2 regions of the Thermoanaerobacter kivui genome follow, and region 1 is predicted to be linked to the other one. Evidence: riboswitches for the same ligand, from Rfam matches in the RefSeq annotation. Region 1 holds a riboswitch; the other holds the start of a gene.
What was found. Region 1 has a riboswitch for fluoride ahead of TKV_RS08565 (cation:proton antiporter). Riboswitches for the same ligand answer to the same signal wherever they lie in the genome.

Region 1 (9,544 bases):
CTCTTCCAACCCCCCAGAAGCCTCTGCCAAATCCCCAGTATGCTCCTACGGGGTTTAAATAGCCAGGTACATTATATCCTGAGCAATATCCTAAGCCTCTTCCTGTTCTTGGACCTAATCCCATTGGACCTGTTCCATCTCCTCTTGGCATATCAATCCCTCCTCTTTTTTATTTTGGTCATATGACCATTACCTAGTTATATAATATCACCATTTTGGACTTATGTCAATAATATTTTATCCAAAAAAAATATTTTTTATTGTTGAATTTTTAAACTCTTTCACTTATATACTTCACTATATTATTTCAACATATTTAAAACATGATCTAATTCTTCACGTATTTTTTCAATGTCTTTTAGCAACGTCTGATAATAGGCTTTTTCTCTTTCAAAGCTATCTTTATCAAGTTTATAATCATTTATCGACTTGGCAAGGAGTTCTTTTACAGTATCATACATCATTTGTAATTTAAAATTCATATCTTTTTCAAATTCATTAAAGCTTTCTTCAATTCTTGTCAGCAAATCATAGCGAATGCGCCCTATGTTTCTATCAACATCAATGTCTACTCTATCTAAAATCCTTTTTAAAATAATTTTTCCAGCAAATTTTTTAGGCAAAAAATAGGTAAAATACACAGGGTCTATTTCTAATGCACCAACATCATATCCTATTTTGTATGTAAATTTACTCTCTGCTGTAATACCGCCTGCACTTTTAAAATATTCCAAATTTATGCCACACAGTTCGTTTGCCACTGTTTTTACTTTATCAATGACTGCATTGAGCCTTAAAAGATAATTAGACAAAGCTTTACCATATTGTTCTTCAATATCTCTTTCAATATAACCTTTTAATTTTTCAAATTCTTCTATAATAGCCCTTTCAAGGTACTTTTCAAGCTCTTTTTTCTGCTTAATCCGACTAAAGTCACGAATACTATGGTAATATTCTTTTATCTTTTCCGATACTCTTACACTGATAAACTGTTTATATTCTTCCATCTTTTTATCAAAATTTTGTAAAATATTTTTCATATCTCCTTGAAACAATAATGATATTTCTTTTTTGCTTTTTTCAACTTCTTTAATAAAATTTTCAAAAGATTTTATATTAGATTCAAGACGCTCTAATGGAATTTGTTTCAATTTTATACTGCTTTCGAAAAAAGTTTGACACATCGAAATAATTCTTTCAATATTTTTGGCATAGTTTTCAAGCAACACTTTTTCTTTTTCCTTTATTAAAAAATTCTGCAAATCATTTTCCAGCTTTTTAGTTCCACTCTTTTTAATTGCATTATTATCTTTTGATACTTTGCCTTCTAATGCTAACTTAGCGGAAATTGGATAAATAGAAATGTCATCATTCTTTGTAATTTCTCTTACAATATTTTCATTAAAATTGATTATTTCGTTTAATTCCATTTCATTTACATAGTCAATCTTATTTAAAACAAAAAATATTTTATTAATATTTTCAGATATTTTAGACAAAAACTCTTTTTCCAGTTCACTTATAGGTGGGTCTACTGAAAGCAAAAAAATCACAGCATCAGCTTTATTTATATAACTATATGCAACATCTGTATTATGTTTATAGACTGAACCAATTCCCGGTGTATCTATGATTACTACGTCATTACTTATAAACTCAAAAGGATATCCTATATGTATTTCTTTGACTCCTTTTATGTTTTTGGGGTTATTTTTTTCTGTGCAATACAAATCCAATTCTTTAATGTCAATATTTTCACTTCTGCCATCATCATATAGAACTTTTGCCCATATATCAGGGCTATATTGAATTTTTGTAATAACAGAGGTTAAAGGAACAACACCTGTGGGAAGTATATCAGCTCCTAAAATATAATTAGTAAATGTTGATTTTCCTCTTTTAAATTGTCCTAATACCACAAGATAAAAAATATTATTGCAAAATTTATTTTTAACTTCTGAAACAGCTTCTCCTACTGCTTTAATATTGATATCTTTTGATATTTTTTTATTTTTTCAAATATTACATCTAAATTTTTTTTCATTAGACTATATTGTTCATCCATAACCTCACCTCCTAGCCACAGTATAATCGAAATTCAGATATGGAGTAACCATACCTGAATTTCGATTCCTTCTATATAAGTTATTGCATTCTACTTCACAATGAGAACAGAACATTTTGCATGCCTTGCTATATTTTCTGCTACATTACCAATAATATACCTTTTTACACCGCTGGTACCTTTCTTCCCTACAACAATCAAGTCACACTCATGCTTTTCCGCAAAGCGAATTACTGAATCTACAGGATGACCCGGTATCACCTCTGTAAATATTTTTATCCCCTTTTCATTAGCCAATTTTCGCGCATTGCCAAGAATTTTTCCATAATATAATTTTGCTGCATTTAAAGCTTCATCCACTTCATCTTTTGAATTTACAAATTCCGGGATATTGGCAACGGAAATTAGATACACCTCACAACCACCATTTATTTGCGCTAATTCCAAAACATATTCATAGGCTTTATTTGCGTATTCTGAACCATCATATGCGAGTAAAATTTTTTTAAACATTTTCTACCCCTCCAATTAAATTATCTGTTTCTGGCCTGTAAAACCTTTCTGCAATCAAGGTGGGTATAATTGCGCTTAAAATAACTACAGTAACAAGAACAGTGTATTGGTCTGCCGTTATTATGTTATGTGATAATCCAAACATCGCAGAAATCGTTCCAAAGGTAAGTCCTGTAGACATTAGAAGTGTTGTATACATTCCTTCTCTTTTAGAAAATTTAAATATCATTGTAGTAGGTTTGACGCCTATATATTTTGTTGCAATTTTAATCAAAAGCAGTACCACAATTAAGAGGATATTTGAGATTACACCTGGAATAGAAACAAACAATCCTGCTTTTAAAAAGTAAAATGGTGTAAAAATTGCAAATGCTATTGCACGCATACGGAACAACAAGTTTTTTTCCTTCATAAAGAACCCTGACACCGCTAAGCCAAGTATATATGCTGGAAGGACGGCTTCACTGTTTGCCATTGACGCTAAACCACCTGTTAAAAACACCAAGAAAAATAAATATTTTATTTCCAATTGGCCTACCTTATTGCCATATATTTTAAAGAATTTTCTTGTAACTGAAGGCATAAGCACAGTTATTATTGCTGTAACAACTATAAACAACAACATCCATTTATTATAGTTCGCAAACAAAATTCCAAGCATTAAAACTGTTCCAAGGTCATTTATAAAACAAGCAGCTAAAATAATTTTACCAAGTTCGCTCTCATTAAGTCCGCTTTCTACCATTACAGCATATACTACTGCAACGGAAGTTGTTGAAAGGGCAATACCCGCGATTTCGGATGCCTGCAATGTCCATCCCGCCACAAAGTAAGTAAAAGCAAATGCCCCGGCAAAAGGGAAAATAAAAGCTAAAAGCCCTATTGTGACACTTTCTTTAAACTTCGATTTTAAAACTACTGGATCAACTTCTGCCCCAGCTAAAAACGTTAAGAAAATGCTTCCAACGCCTCCCAGAAAATTTACCCAATCATTTGTTTGCAAACCCAAATAATTACCGGCAATAACCCCTACCAAAATCTCAATCAAGGATATTGATATACCTGTCCAATCTGCAATTAATCCTGCTATTAAAGCTAAACCCAACCACCAACTGTAAGTCAGCCACATTAGTATAACCTCCTAATTTCATTATTCGGCTCTATAACGGTAGGAGCTATCAGCATCTTAGTGCATTAAGCGAGCTCCATCGCTCTAATAATTTTATAGCACTCAATATCCATCCCTTTTTGCTATCACCCCCTAAAAAGCAAAATAGTTCCTACTGGCTTTTACACCAAGTAGGAACTATCAGCCTTTCGGCGGTTAAAGTGAGTTCCATCACTTTTTATACAATTGTCAATACCATTATACCCAAAATGTAAAAACTTTGCAAGATAGTAAAAGCTAAATGATATGCGTGTATTATATTCTTTGTTATATGATATAATGAAAGCAAGGGGAGATTTATTAAAGAGTGTGTTTGACTTTTAAAGTGTGACTTTCAAAGAATGAGTCTATAAGTTTTGAAAGACAAGAAGAAAAAGTAGAAAAAAGTTTCAGAAGGGATGAGAAATTATGCCTAAAATATCTGCTTTTGAAAAACATTTTGACAGATATGAAGAATGGTTTAAAAAAAATGAATACGCCTATCAATCGGAATTAGATGCTGTAAAATTGCTTATGCCGAAATTTGAAAAAGGGTTGGAAGTAGGAATCGGAACTGGAAAGTTTGCAGTACCTCTAGGTATAAAAAGCGGAGTAGAACCTTCTTATCAAATGAGAAAAATTGCTTTAGAACGGGGTCTTAATGTGGTAGATGGAGTAGCAGAAAATCTTCCGCTTGAAGACAACTCTTTTGACCTTGTTTTAATGGTGACGACTGTATGTTTTGTAGACGATGTGCTAAAATCCTTCAAAGAATGTTTTAGAGTACTTAAAAATAGCGGTACAATTTTAATAGGCTTTGTAGATAGAGAGAGCACAATTGGCAAAATATATCAAGCAAATAAAGAAAAAAGTCTATTTTACAAAGAAGCAACATTTTTCACCACAAGCGAAATAGTAGAATTACTTTATGAAGCAGGTTTTAGAGATTTTAATTTTTCCCAGACCATATTTAAAAAACTTGATGAAATAAAAGAAAAAGAGCCTGTAAAATACGGCTTTGGAAAAGGTTCTTTTATAGTAATAAGCGCAAAAAAATAAAATTATAATTTTATTCTTTAGCAAGCAAAGTTTTTATTGCATTGTCTAAGAAACTATCATTTTGTAAGGGTGGGTCTTTTTCTGATGGAACAGGTATTATCTCCCTTAAAGTCCCTGACAAAACCACCTGCACGTTTTGATTTCTATCCACGATTATTGAAATGGGCTCTAACGCTCCGCTAAGTATAGCTAAAATTACCATTATCTGAGAAGGGGTTAGCACCCTTTTCTTTTTTTCCTCTCCTCCTGAAAGACTTTTCTCCTCAACATTCCCATTGCCATTTCCTCCACCAGAGTTTGGCTGTTTATCTTTTTCTCCATTTTTATTGCTGTCTTCTCCTTTATTTTTATCATTACCTTCGCCGCTTTCCTTCAATCCTAATTTTGACAATAAATCTTTTACTTGAGATTCTAAATTATCCGATGAAAACATCATTTCTCACCCTGACTTTGTAATCATCTAATAGGCAATGGGAAAATTATTATTGCCGGTTCCTCAGGCCGTGCATAACCTAAAGCAAAATAGAGAATTAAAGAAAAAATTACCACAAATAAATAGGCATTAAATCCCTCTTTTTCTTTTTCCATCTATATCACTCTTTCTACAAAATTTATCCGCTCATTTTTATATATGATTTTATAACTTCTCTTGTGCTTGTACCACTGGAAAAAATCATACAAATAGGCTTCCTCATGCTTATAGAAGCCTATTTGTTTTCTTCCTTGTAAATCAATGCCTCTTCGTCTACGTATAATTCGCAAGGTTTATATTCATTTTCAATCCCTTTTGAGTCTATTAAAGTTTCTATGCGATACATAGAAGACCTGTACCAATTAAGTCTTGGTTCCACTTGAACAAAGGCATAATCTTTTCCAACGCTTTTTAAAAGATAATCCCAATTTACATAATGGTTAAAGTCATCAATTATATCAGTAACAACTACTTTAAATTTGCTTGCTAAAATTTGTTGGAAAATATTCCATTTTCCCAATGACGCTTCTATTAGCGTCAGTCCGAAATACCCCGCACATCCTTCTTGTGAAAGGGCAGAAATCCCTCTTCCTATGCAAATTTCCAAAGCTTCTATCGTTTCTGGCGGGTCTGTAATAAAAGTATCAAAATACCCAACATATTCATCTGGTAGTTTGTCTCTAAAATCATATTTCATAGCTTTTATAGGCAGATTATATTTATTTGCCACTTCATTGATATATTCAACTATCCTATCGTCTATTTCCATCACAACAATTTCAGTTGGCATACCTGAAAGTCCTGCTGCTATACTGACAAGGTCATCATCACCTAAAACTAAAAGCTTTTTTCCTTCCAAATCTCCTCTTTCAGCCATGAGAACTATTCTGCTTACTACTGTTTGCGTCGTAACAAAACCTTGGTCATAATCGCTAATAGCTTTTGGACGATTTACTGTCACTTGGTCAAATTTTTTGATCAAGTCTTCTAATTTAGAAAGGTTTATCCCTCGTCCTTCACATGCAGGACAAGTATACACTCTTTTTGGAACTATTTTAAGGCTATTGAGATACTCTAAACCTTTAGAATTAAATTTTATATCTCCATTTTTCTCAATTGTCACCAAATTTTTTTGACGTAGTAACTCAATCATTTCTGCCACGACAGAAAAAGGTCTTTGAGACAAGGTTATAATCTCCCAAAAGTGCGGAGTTGCTGCAACGGCCGATAATATCTTTTCCACATCCTTAGAGGACGTCATAACCCCTGTTCTTTGGTAGACTTGGTGTGCTATATCTTGAAGGTTTTCCATCTTCTCACCCCCATAATAGTATTTCTACAAGCTTTTTGCACCTTCAAAATACCATACAGGGGTATTTTACATTTAAGTTAATATTTAGGCCAACACATAAAATTATATAACTGATTCAATAAAAAAGTCAAGAGAGGTCAAAATTCTTTAATTTAACACTCTTCTCATTATGCTTTGAACCATGTGCAAAATGTCAACCGTTTATAATACGGTTGACATTTTTGAAAACTGTTAATATTAAGATAATAGATTGATTATAGGCTTAAATATATTTTCAACAACAGTATTGTATTCAACAAGAGATGATTTTGTTTCACCATTTACATCTCCATTTATTTTTAACCACGAGTATAACAATATAGAACCGTTTTCAATATAGTTGATATTTTGAATGGGATATGAAACAACGCTAATATTATTTTTTACATTTTCAAGAAAAACGATGCTATTTTCATACAAAGTATAAGCTTTTCATTTGTTTTTCTTTTGCCCCAGCTATCAGCTGGAGCATATACACCATTTAAAAAACGACGTGAATCTTGAAAATTTTCATCATAATATTTTTTAAATATCTCCGGAATTTCTTCATAACCTTTGATAGTTCTTGCCCAGGAGTTTATGTCCGACGGCATTTATCTCTCCCCCTTTTAACTTTTTTCAATTTTAAACAGTGTTATTAAAGCAACTGCCATTATGGAACACAATGCTCCAAAGTAAAAGGGTGCAGCAGGAGATACATTGTCCCATAAATATCCAGCAATAAAGCTTGCGGGAAGTGCAAGTAGTCCCATCGATGCATTATACAGCCCAAAAGCAGTTCCTCTATTGCGATCATCGACTATATGTGCAACAAGAGACTTTGCAACACCTTCCGTTGTTGAATAGTAAACCCCATATATCGCGTACAAAACCCAAATATGCCACGGCAATTTTGCTAATGCAAAACCGAGATATGTAACTGCATAAATAATCCAGCCTAACCTTATTACATTAACTCTTCCTATTTTGTCAGACAATACTCCACTTGGTACTGATAATAAAGCATAAAACAGATTAAACATAGCTATAATTATCGGTATCGTTGAATCTTTTACACCAACACTGCGTGCTCTTAAAATCAAAAATGCATCACTACTGTTACCAAGCGTAAATATCAGCATTACAATGAAAAACAGCAGAAATTTTCCCTTAAAAATAGACAAATCTAATTTGAAAGATGAACTTACTCTTTCTCCCTTTTGCTCCACTACAAATAAACCTATGAGGATTATTGTGATAAAAGCTACAAGGCCAGCAATCAAAAATATTAATCTGTACTTTATAGAATCTATATATTTGGCAAACAAGAGCATTAAACCGGCAGTAATCAATGGCCCAAGGAAGGAACCTAATGTGTCAAGCATTCTTTGAAATCCAAACGAAAAGCCCATATTTTTCATTTTAGAAGATTTTGCAACAAGTGCATCTCTCGGCGCATCTTTTGTACCTTTTCCAATACCATCAACCAGTCTCAACCCAAAAGCCATGGCAGCACCATTCGCCAATGGCAGTAATACTCTTCCAACAGCGGAAAATAAATATCCAATAAACACAATAGATTTTCTTTTTCCAATTTTATCAGAAACTATTCCAGATATTATTCTCATAATGCTTACAACCGTAGTGACGCTTCCCTCTATTAAACCTACCATTTCTTTACTTAGACCGAGAATTTGAGTATAAAAAGTAGGCAAAATAGGTACAATCATATCCTGACTTAATCCGCCAAAAAATGCAACCCACCCTAAGACTTTAATGTTATTATTCTCATTGTTTTTTATTTCTTTATTTTCCAATTGTCTCACCATCCTTATTTGCCACTCTTGTTTTAATTTTCTTCAAAGAATTTTCAATAATATTTTTTGTTAAAACTGAAAATTTATCTCTGTTTTCTAAAAGAAACTTCTGAGACTTTTCGCCGCCAATCTCTCCAAGAGCCCACACAACTGCTTGTTCAATATATGGGTCTTTTTTTGTTTTTATACTGCTGTGCAAATATTCTATTAATTTTCTTTCTGCCTTTTTTATTTTAAGCTCTCCAATTAACTTCGCTGCCATATAAGCCACATTATAATCTGGATGATTTATGGCTTTTATAAGTTTTTCACTGTAATCATCATTTGATATATTTTTAAAATCATAGCCACAGTTGGAACACTTTTCTTCTCCCACTTCACCTATTTTAAAACACACAGGACATATATACCTCATTTTCCATCAACCCTTATACCTAAAACTCCTTTAAGATATCTATTTTCAGATTCGTAACCTTTTAATCTTATTTCAAGTGTTTGGTTGTCACGCATCAACTGAAAATTTTTAAATTTCATTGCAGAATATTTAGACGCCAGAGTAATTAGCTGCCTTCTTAAATCATCTTCATTTGGATTATTCCGTTCTATTTGATATGCCTTAATCCCCATTTCAAAAATAGCTCTATAGGCATCTTCTTCTGTAAAACCATCTTTTTCAAAATCTTTAACTAACTCTTTGATTTCTTCAAAGCTTTCATCGCTGATTTCAAAAGAAATCCTAATCATAATAGCCACCTCGCAACAATTTTAATGCTCTTTCAATTGAATCTTTAGAATCGTACCATGGCTCGTTATGAAACCTGTAATCAAATTTAGTTATAAACCATTCGAGGTCACTTATATTCTTTTCAATTGCCGCTTTATTTATTTCAAATATTTTTTCAATTTCAGGTGTTATATTTTTTGTAAGTTCCATAAGCATATTTAAATGATAAAAGCATAATTTTGATAAACTTTCACTGTGCCTTTCAACAAAATCTTTATCAGTCTGTAAAATATCTATCAATATATGCATTTGGTATTTATCTCTTTCACTTAAATAATCACAAACAAGGCATTTGTTTTTTGTTTCTTTTTTTCTTTTTTCCTTTTTTTCTTTAAAGATTTTTGTTTCTCCGTAATT
Region 2 (9,544 bases), 760 kb from region 1:
GGGTCTGTTACATTCTGAAAATAAATTTCTGCATCTTTTAATTCTTTTACTGTTTGTTTTACCTCATTAACAAGTTGATAAGCCTCATTGCTGTAATTATCATATATGTTTTTTGTCGCAGCTATTTCTTTTAAGTACTCAAACAACATTCCCATAATATACCTCCTCAACCGTATTATGACCCAAAATACGGTTGAGTATACATTAAAACACTACTTCTTTTAAAATTTCTAAAGATTTCCCACTTACTTTGTTATTTTTTACTGATTTTGAAATAATATCTATCGCTTCTTTTGGCTCAAGACCTTTTCTATAGGGCCTGTCTTCTGTTAATGCTTGATACATGTCACAAACCGCCATATGCCTATCGATTTCGCCAATTTCGTCTCCTTTTAATCCTTCAGGATACCCGCTTCCATCTAATTTTTCGTGATGATTTGCACCCCACTCTGCTATATCATCTATTTCTCTTATTTCTTTGAGTATTTTTTTAGTATAATAGGTATGAGATTTTATAACCATAAATTCCTCTTCAGTAAGCTTATCCGGTTTGTCAAGAATAGAATTAGGTACAGCTAACTTTCCAAGGTCATGAAGTAACGCCGCAATTTTTATTTTTCTGGTCATCTCTTCATCATAGCCTATCACTTTAGCCATTTTATAAGCTAAGTTTGAAATACCTCTGGAATGGTTATATGTAAATCGGCTTCTGTTATCGATAATCTGAGCAAAAGCCTCTGCTATATCCTCCAATTCATCAATTCCTATTGAAAGTGTGTCTTTAGGCTCAATCGTTTTTAATATACTTTTTATATCAAAGAATTTATAATCTAACCAAAATTTTTCTTGGTTTGTAAGATCAAGTAGTGCTTTGGACACAATGGGATTAAACATTTTCCTAGTATTGCTTTTTATAAATTCTTTAATATTAAAACGAATGTTATATTCGTTTTCTATTCCAATTAATGAAGCATAACGTATATCAAATTGGTCAGAGATGAAAACAATCTGAGCTCCTAAAGGGATAGAATCGCCATTCAACTCAAAATGTCCGCTTCCATCGTAATTTTCATGATGATATCTTATAATATCCGAAAAATTTTCTCCAAAAGGCAGTTTCTTTACAATCTCACTTCCTCTTTCACTGTGTTTCCACCATTCATCTGTGTCAAAGTCTTCGTATATATCCCCTTTCCCTATATCATGTAAAAAAGCAGAATAGTATACTTTTTTTGTTTCTTCTTCATCCAAATTCAGCATCTCGGAAATCCTTAGAGAAATATAAGCCACCTTTCTTGCATGTCCCATATTTTTATACTCTTGTACGTCAAGGACCAAAGATAAAGCGGACAGCAGATTATTATAATTCAAATTCACATTTTATTCCTCCTAACCGATATTTATTTTCAACTAATATATATTATACACTAACTAAATTAAATTTCCTAGATAAAATCCAACATAATATCCCAATATTCCCCCTATCAGTCCAAATATAATTGTCAATGACATGTATATAAATGCATGAAAATATTTTTTGTTCTTGATCAAGTCTACTGTCTCATGTGAAAAAGTTGAATATGTTGTAAAAGCACCTAGAAATCCTATTGTCAAAAAAAGTTTAACATCATAGCTTAAATCTACATTTATTTTAGGACTTGACAAAAAGTTTAATAAAAACGCACCTAATACATTTATAATAAAAGTTTCGATAGGAATAACTATCTCTCGGTTTTCCTTTATATGCCGCGATATTTCATATCTCAATATTGCTCCAAAAATTCCTCCAATTCCCACATATAGTATACTTGTCACTGTTCTTCCTCCCTCTCCTTTAGTAAGTCAAAAGTTTTGTCAGCAAATTCAAATCCTAAATAAGACATTAAAAGACCACCAAATATTGATAAAATCATATAACTTAGAGCAATATAATCTTTCCCTGCTTTTAATAAATTTATTGTTTCCATACTAAAAGTAGAAAATGTTGTAAAAGCCCCAATAAATCCTGTTGTTATCCCTAATCTCAAATTAGTATTTACCTTGTACTCATCCATAGTAAAATTAGCAATAAAACTTAACAAAAACGAACCTAAAATGTTTATTATAAAAGTTTCAAAGGGAAATGCAGTGTGATACATCTTTGTAAAGTAAATTGTTATTGAATATCTCAGTACGGCTCCAAAAAACCCGCCAATCCCTATATAGATGTATTCCATGAAAACTTCCCCTTTCTGTTTAGATTTTTGGACAATAAAAAGCCCCTATTAGGCCTTATATCACATCCTAATAGGAGCCATCAGCGTTTCCGCATTTATGGCGAGCTCCATCGCCTCACGTTGTTTATTATAATAAAGTACAAATGAAAATGCAATATCTTTTTACAATTCCCTTCTGCCTTCAAGAGCCCTTGAAAGAGTTACAACATCAGTGTATTCAAGGTCACCGCCTACTGGCACACCATGAGCAATTCTTGTAACCTTTATTCTTAACGGCTTTAAAAGTTTAGCAATGTACATTGCTGTCGCTTCTCCTTCTATATCCGGATTTGTCGCAAGTATGACTTCTTTGACATTTCCGTTTTTGACTCTGTCCAAAAGTTCTTTAATTTTTATATCCTCTGGCCCCACTCCCTCCATTGGTGAAATGACTCCATGGAGTACGTGATATACACCTTTATATTCACGGGTTTTTTCCATCGCGACAACATCCATAGGATGAGAAACTACGCATATAAGCGAATGGTCTCTTTCTTTATCGCTACATATGTTACATATTTCAGTGTCTGTTATGTTATAACAAATTTTACAATACCTTATTTTCTCTTTTGCCTCAATAATAGCCTGTGATAAACTTTTTACCTCTTCCAAAGGCATGTTTATTATAAAAAAAGCAAGCCTTTGAGCAGTCTTAGTTCCTATACCAGGTAATTTTGACAGTTCATCTATAAGCTTAGCTATGGATGCAGAATAACAGTTCATTATTTCACCTCAAAACAATCCAGGAATATTTAACCCTCCAGTTATTTTTGCCATTTCAGAAGCGATCATCTCTTCTGCATTTCTTAAAGCCTGATTAACTGCTGCTAATACAAGGTCTTCTAACATTTCAACATCGTCTTTATCGACCACATCAGGGTTTATTTCAATACTTACAAGCTCTTTTCTGCCATTAGCCACTACCTTTACCATACCACCGCCAGATGTAGCTTCTACAGTTTTTTGTGCTAATTCTTCTTGCATTTTCTTCATTTCTTCCTGCATTTGCTGGGCTTGTTTAATCATATTATTTATGTTAAACCCGCCCGGAAAACCGCCTTTTGCCATAATAATATAACCTCCTAAATTTTATTTTCTTTATAAAATATTTATATGCCTCATTAAAGTATTTGTGAAAAATAAATTTTATATTATTTCTATATCCTCTCCAAAAAGCTCTTTAACCTGTTTTATGAGCAATTCTTCTTCATTTTTTTTTAGTTCAAACTTCAAAGAAAGCTCTTTCCCCGCTACTTTTTTAAGTATCTTTTCAATAAAAGTTTTATTTTCTACTTTACTTAGCTCATCCTTTAAGAAAGAATACTCCTCAGGATATTCTAACACAATTGCCCCGTTTTTTAAATAAGGAACACCTTTTTTCATAAAAGTATATACTGCTATCCTTTCTCTTTTCACTATTTCTTTGACTTCATTCCACACCTTATCCAAATCTATGTCTTCTTGCTGAGGCAAGATATTTTTTTGCCCTTCCTCCCTTTCTCTTTTAAAATTTTTTATTTCTTCCTTTTGATTTTTTGCCTCTTGTTCAGAGTTTTTAATAAATATTTGACCCTGCTTCAATTTTTCTTCCAGCTGTTCTACACGGGCCAATAAACTCATCATATCATAAGAAATTTCCTGTTTTATCAATCTCAAAATAGTAACCTCTAAAAGAGTTACCGGAGAAATAGCATATTTAATTTCTCTCTGTAAATTTATAAATTTTTCTAAAGCATTAGTCAAAAACGCTGTTCCAAAGTTTTGGGATTTTCCTTTTATCGTTTCACTGTCATTGTATAAAATCCCTTCTAACTCCTCTCCTCCTGTTTTATAAATTACCATGTCTCTCAAAATAGAAATTAAAGATTTTAAAAAATTTCCTATATCAACTCCATAGGATAAAATTTTATCCAACTGTTTCAATGAAGATGTAGCATCCTTAGCATTTATATACTCTAAAAGTAAAAACAACATTTCATCATTAGCTACACCCAACATCTCACATACATCTTCATAAGTTATAAGGTCTTCCTTGTAAGAAGCGCACTGTTCTAAAATACTTATAGCATCTCTCATAGAACCATTTCCATAGAGGGCAATAGTTTTAAGCCCCTTTTCTTCGATTTTTATTCTACTGTCATTGCAAATTCTATCAAGATTTTGAGCAATTAACCGCGTAGGTATTCTCTTAAAGTCAAACCTTTGACACCTTGACAAAATAGTATCAGGCAATTTATCAGGTTCAGTAGTAGCAAGAATAAAAATCACATGAGGAGGAGGTTCTTCCAATGTTTTTAAAAGAGCATTGAAAGCTCCCGTAGAAAGCATATGCACTTCGTCAATTATATATACTTTATATTTTGTCAAAGAAGGAGAATAAATAACAGATTCCCGTAATTCTCTTACATCATTTACACTGTTGTTAGAAGCAGCATCAATTTCCAAAATATCCATCGTAGTATTGTTATTGATGGATTGGCAAACTTCGCAAGAATTACAAGGTTCTCCATCTGTATTATTTAAACAATTAATCGCTTTTGCAAAAATCTTAGCTACACTAGTCTTTCCTGTACCCCTTGTACCGCTAAAAAGATAGGCATGCCCTATTTTATTGAATTTTATCTGATTTTTCAAAGTTTTTACAATATGATCTTGCCCCACCACCTCTTTAAAGCTTTTGGGCCTATACCTTCTATATAAAGACTGATACATGCTTTAACACCTCGTTATATTCAATTGTAACAAAAAAAAAGATATATTTCTATATCTTTTTAGTTTCTTGACAAACCTTTTTGTAAGTAATTTAAAGTCTCTTGCTTTTATGTTGGGTGCAGGCTCACATATCTAAGTCGTGTCTATGGCTCGTTTTGGACAGAGGGGACACACTAAGATGCTTCCGCGATGCACCTTACGTATAAAAGCGGAGACTTATTAAAAAAACTTTGTCGACAGTCTGAAAGATATATTTCTATATCTTTTAAGAAACGTTTGTAAAAATCTGATTTTTTATCTCTTCTAATCTCTGCTTTTTGTTCATATAAAGGGAAATAAACGCATCTACCACCTCAGGATGGAATTGAGTGCCTTTATACTTTAAAAGTTCGTTTATAGCCTCTTCAATATTCATCCCTTTTCTGTACGACCTATCTGATGTCATGGCATCAAAAGCATCTGCCACCCCAAGTATCGCCGCTTCTATAGGAATTTCTTCACCTTTGATCCCATAAGGATATCCTTTTCCGTCGTACCTTTCATGATGCTTTGAAACAGCCTCTAATATCTCTTCCGGCAGATCTATGGGCATTAAAATTCTTCTTGATATTTCTGGATGACTTTTAATTACCTTATATTCTTCATCTGTAAGTTTTCCCGCCTTTAAAAGAATAACATCTGAAATACCTATCTTTCCTATATCATGTAATATCCCAGCAATTCTAAGTTGTTCTACTTTTTCTCTTGAAAGCCCCATATATTCTCCTATCAAAGCAGCATATTGAGACACTCTCATTGAATGCCCTTTCGTGTAAACGTCTTTTGCTTCAACTGCATAAGCAAGAGCCTCTATCGTCTTTATATATAACTTTTTAATTTCTTCATAAAGCTTAGAATTTTCAATTGCAACGGAAACTGCACTCGCAATCGACCTTAACAAGCTCATGTTTTTTATTGTCTTAGTAGCAGTCCATACGTTCAATATTCCGATCATTTCATTTCGGGAGACTAAAGGCACAATAACCACAGAAAAGACTTCTTTGGAAGCAAAAATAGGGGTTATATTTTTATCATGTGGAAACTCGTCAACATCCTTTATTTTTATTTCTTTCAAATTCACCAAATCATTAACATCTTCCTGTGGCAATTCTATTTCACTTGAAATAAGATAATCTTTAAGCTCCCCGCCTTTTATAAGTAAAACAAACTTTCTTGACTCTTTATCATACTCTCTTATGGTACATAGGGGTGAATTGAGTATATTTGCAACCTTTTCCACAATATTATTTAACACTTCTTTCATGTCACTTCCTGATGTCAAAAGCCTTCCTACATCACTGATAGCCAAAATTTCATTGTTTTTTTCAACTATTTGCTGTTTAACTTGATACATCTCTGTAATATCCCTGGAAATACCTTGTATTCCTACCACATCTCCGTTAACTTTAAGCCTTTTTACGTGAGTTTCTGTTATGACCAACAAACCATCTTTACTTCTAAAATTAATCTCTGAAAAATTGATTTTTCCTGCCATCATGTCTTTTAATGTCTCTTTGCTTTCTTCATCAACAATTTCCAATAGACTTTTCCCTAACAACTCTTGAGGTGTGTAATTCAAATACCTTACAATTCTCGAATTGACAAATTCAATAATAAAATTTTTGTCAGTCACCCACAAAATGTCTTTGATATTATCAACTAACAATCTATATTTTCTTTCAGAAATTTCTAACTCATGGGTAAGAACTTCTAACTGCTCATATGAGGCTTCCAACTCCGCATTAAACTCTTGCAATTCTTCATTTTGGCGAATCAAATTTTCTGTTTGCTCTTTTAATTTCACGTAACTTTGTGATAAATCCCTTGCCATAGAGTTGAAATTTTTTGAAATCTCTACAAATTCCTTTGAATCGGTAATATTTAAGCGATATCTAAAATCCCCCTGAGATATTCTCTTTACACCTTCATTTAATTTTTCAAGTGGCTGAGATAGCTTTTTAGACAAAACAGCAGACATCCCCATTGAGATTAATAAAATTATGCTACCGATAAAAACTTTGTTTTCAAATCCTGATAAAAAATGCGCAATAGACAATATGTAAACGGTTATCGATAAACCAAATAAAACAACGAATAGTTTTTTCTTATAATCACTTAACATAATATCCTCCAACTTTCTTCTTTTGTAGAAAACAAATTCCCTATATTATTTTCGGATAAAACGCACAAAAACTTAAATGAAAACTTTTAAGAAGGGCTACATAAAGAAATTCTTAAAAGAATGGAAAAAATAAAAGGCCGTACACCCAGCTTCGACCTGCCACCATAAGCGTTACATAAGCAGTTAGCTCCACTCAAGCGCCCCTGCGGCACACGGAAGTGTTTGCTTACCGCTGCTTCCTTCCGGACCTGACGGGGTTCGCAAATTTCCGTTGCGCAGGACTCAAGCATCAACACCACTTACTTATGCCAGACCTTACAATGGTCAGGCCTCAGCCTGGGACTTCGACCCTGCTATAGCGGATTGCAGGTTACAGGGCACCGCTACCTCCCCATCTAGTACGGCCAAGAATTATTACCTTGTGTGTAATTTAAGTATATCACATAAAAAATACATTGGCAATAACCAATTGTACAAAGATAGTGTCAAGATACTGTAGGATTTTTTTAAGACAACCCCTGAAACTTAGTTAATTTCATACTTCAACTTATCATGCTTTTTATATAACTTGTGCATATTTTAATGCTCTTAAAACCCTATATATTGGCGTTACTTTCCCTATATTCAAAACCGTAATATTGTTTATTTTTTCATTTGTAGACGTTTTAACTCTCCTTACCGCTTCTTTTATTTGCTTCTTCGTTAAATTATAACTCCCAGCATTGATATTCTTTTTCTTACCCCATTCTGCTTCTCTTAAGTCTCCTCCATTCTTGCTGAATACCCTTAATTTCGCCATTAACTTTAATCCTTCTCTACTCCACCCTAGTGGATTCCTGCTTAATCTGGCTGAAAATACATGGCTTATATGCCCTTCTGCACTGCACCCTATTACATCTTCGTCTTTGTTGTATATCACTATTCCTTCCCAATTGTTTAGTATGTATTTCCTTGCTTCTTTTATCTTCTCTTTCTCTCTCTCTTCCTCTGCTGCCTTTATTAGCTCATCAAATACCTTCTTCACTCCTTCTTTATTCCCTTCATTTATTGCTCTCCATATCTTATCTCTATACTTTGGCTCTTTTGATGTTGCTTTTAATACGTATTTGTTTAAATGATATCTGTCTAACACAAACCTTGATTTTAATATCCATTTTAATCCCTCTTTTATCCACGGTGCCCCATCTCCTGCTATGTATATCTTCTCTATCTTCTCTTCTTTGTAATTGTCTTCTATGTAATTTGCTACATCTATCCATATGTCTTCAGGTTTCTCTCCTACATATGCTTTGTAATGCACATTTCTCAGTACATTTCTACCATTTTTCTCTTCTTTACCTTCATGTATGTATATCAATCGCGGTGTTTCATTGCTGCCATCTTGCAAAGGCACATGGTCTTCATCTGCTTCTATGTATAATACCCTTACCTCTTTCTTCTCTTTTATTTCTCTCTTTACTTCTACTTCTCCTATTTCCCTTATTGCGTTTAATACCGTCTGTTTACTTAACTCCTCTGGACATGCTTTTTTACTACTTCTCTCATATGATTCTTCTATCGCGTTTTCTACTAACTTTATTTTTACTCCCTTCTCTATCCTATCGTGCCGTCCTATCTCTAATGCATCATCTATCAAGTATGTATATCTTCCATCCTCTCTGGATTTGTAATATGTCCTCTCATATTCTATATCCCCAAGGATTGTCGTTAATCTCTTTTTATCTTTCCTCTCTACTACCCATTTTTCTTTCCTTCTCTTATCTTCTTTTATTATCCTATCTAACTCTTCAATAATTGCTTCTATTGCCTCTCTACCTAGTTTGTCCGTCAGTTCCTTTATCCTTGCTGCAAGCTCTGTAATATTCATTCCTTTATTTAATAAATCACCAAAAATTTCTACTACTTCCTTAGTGAAATTTAGAGCATTTTGTAGTATAATATCCTCAAAGATATTTTTTTTCACAAGAGACACCCCTTTCTGTATTGTTTTGTTTTCCATAATCTATTTTATCACAGGGGTTGTCTCTTGTTTTTTATCACTTAAAAAATCCTACGATAATTTTACACTATGTTGTACAAAAATAGGATAGATATTATACGAAAGGATTTTACTTAATGCAATCCCTAAAATCATTAATGAAACAAATCCACCTATAAAATTTTGAATTAATCCAAACATAATTAAAGATATCCCTTGAAAAATAAATCCTGATACAATAAAAAATTTTTTATTTACCCTTTTTCCGAATACTAATAAGGCTAATGACCCAAATAATCCTCCAACTGTAATCGCCGAGCTAATAATTCCATAAAATGTGCTGGAAAGGTTCAGAATATTTTTTGTGTAAAGTGGTATGTATAAAGATATTGGTGCTAAAAATAAATAACACCTCCGCCTATAATAGCAATAAAAAAG

Region 2: another riboswitch for fluoride. It lies ahead of crcB (fluoride efflux transporter CrcB); the one in region 1 lies ahead of TKV_RS08565 (cation:proton antiporter).

Annotation. Positions count from the first base shown of each region.
Region 1 covers NZ_CP009170.1:1,683,377-1,692,920, forward strand. Annotated here, with positions in the region: gene TKV_RS08550 (DUF5320 domain-containing protein) at 1-151, opposite strand, end outside; gene TKV_RS08555 (dynamin family protein) at 303-1,919, opposite strand; gene TKV_RS08560 (universal stress protein) at 2,156-2,578, opposite strand; gene TKV_RS08565 (cation:proton antiporter) at 2,571-3,707, opposite strand; fluoride riboswitch at 3,872-3,931, opposite strand; gene TKV_RS08570 (class I SAM-dependent methyltransferase) at 4,155-4,784, shown strand; gene TKV_RS08575 (hypothetical protein) at 4,795-5,217, opposite strand; gene TKV_RS13845 (hypothetical protein) at 5,241-5,372, opposite strand; gene TKV_RS08580 (bis-aminopropyl spermidine synthase family protein) at 5,492-6,568, opposite strand; gene TKV_RS13595 (hypothetical protein) at 6,991-7,200, opposite strand; gene TKV_RS08590 (MFS transporter) at 7,216-8,403, opposite strand; gene TKV_RS08595 (HEAT repeat domain-containing protein) at 8,393-8,818, opposite strand; gene TKV_RS08600 (hypothetical protein) at 8,815-9,147, opposite strand; partial or broken gene TKV_RS08605 (DUF6062 family protein) at 9,140-9,544, opposite strand, start outside.
Region 2 covers NZ_CP009170.1:47,361-56,904, reverse strand. Annotated here, with positions in the region: gene TKV_RS00265 (DUF2508 family protein) at 1-155, opposite strand, end outside; gene TKV_RS00260 (HD-GYP domain-containing protein) at 205-1,377, opposite strand; gene crcB (fluoride efflux transporter CrcB) at 1,432-1,815, opposite strand; gene crcB (fluoride efflux transporter CrcB) at 1,812-2,216, opposite strand; fluoride riboswitch at 2,281-2,340, opposite strand; gene recR (recombination mediator RecR) at 2,379-2,978, opposite strand; gene TKV_RS00240 (YbaB/EbfC family nucleoid-associated protein) at 2,988-3,323, opposite strand; gene dnaX (DNA polymerase III subunit gamma/tau) at 3,402-4,967, opposite strand; gene TKV_RS00230 (HD domain-containing phosphohydrolase) at 5,233-7,128, opposite strand; RNA gene ffs (signal recognition particle sRNA large type) at 7,266-7,532, opposite strand; gene TKV_RS00225 (ISLre2 family transposase) at 7,688-9,091, opposite strand; gene TKV_RS00220 (MFS transporter) at 9,179-9,544, opposite strand, start outside.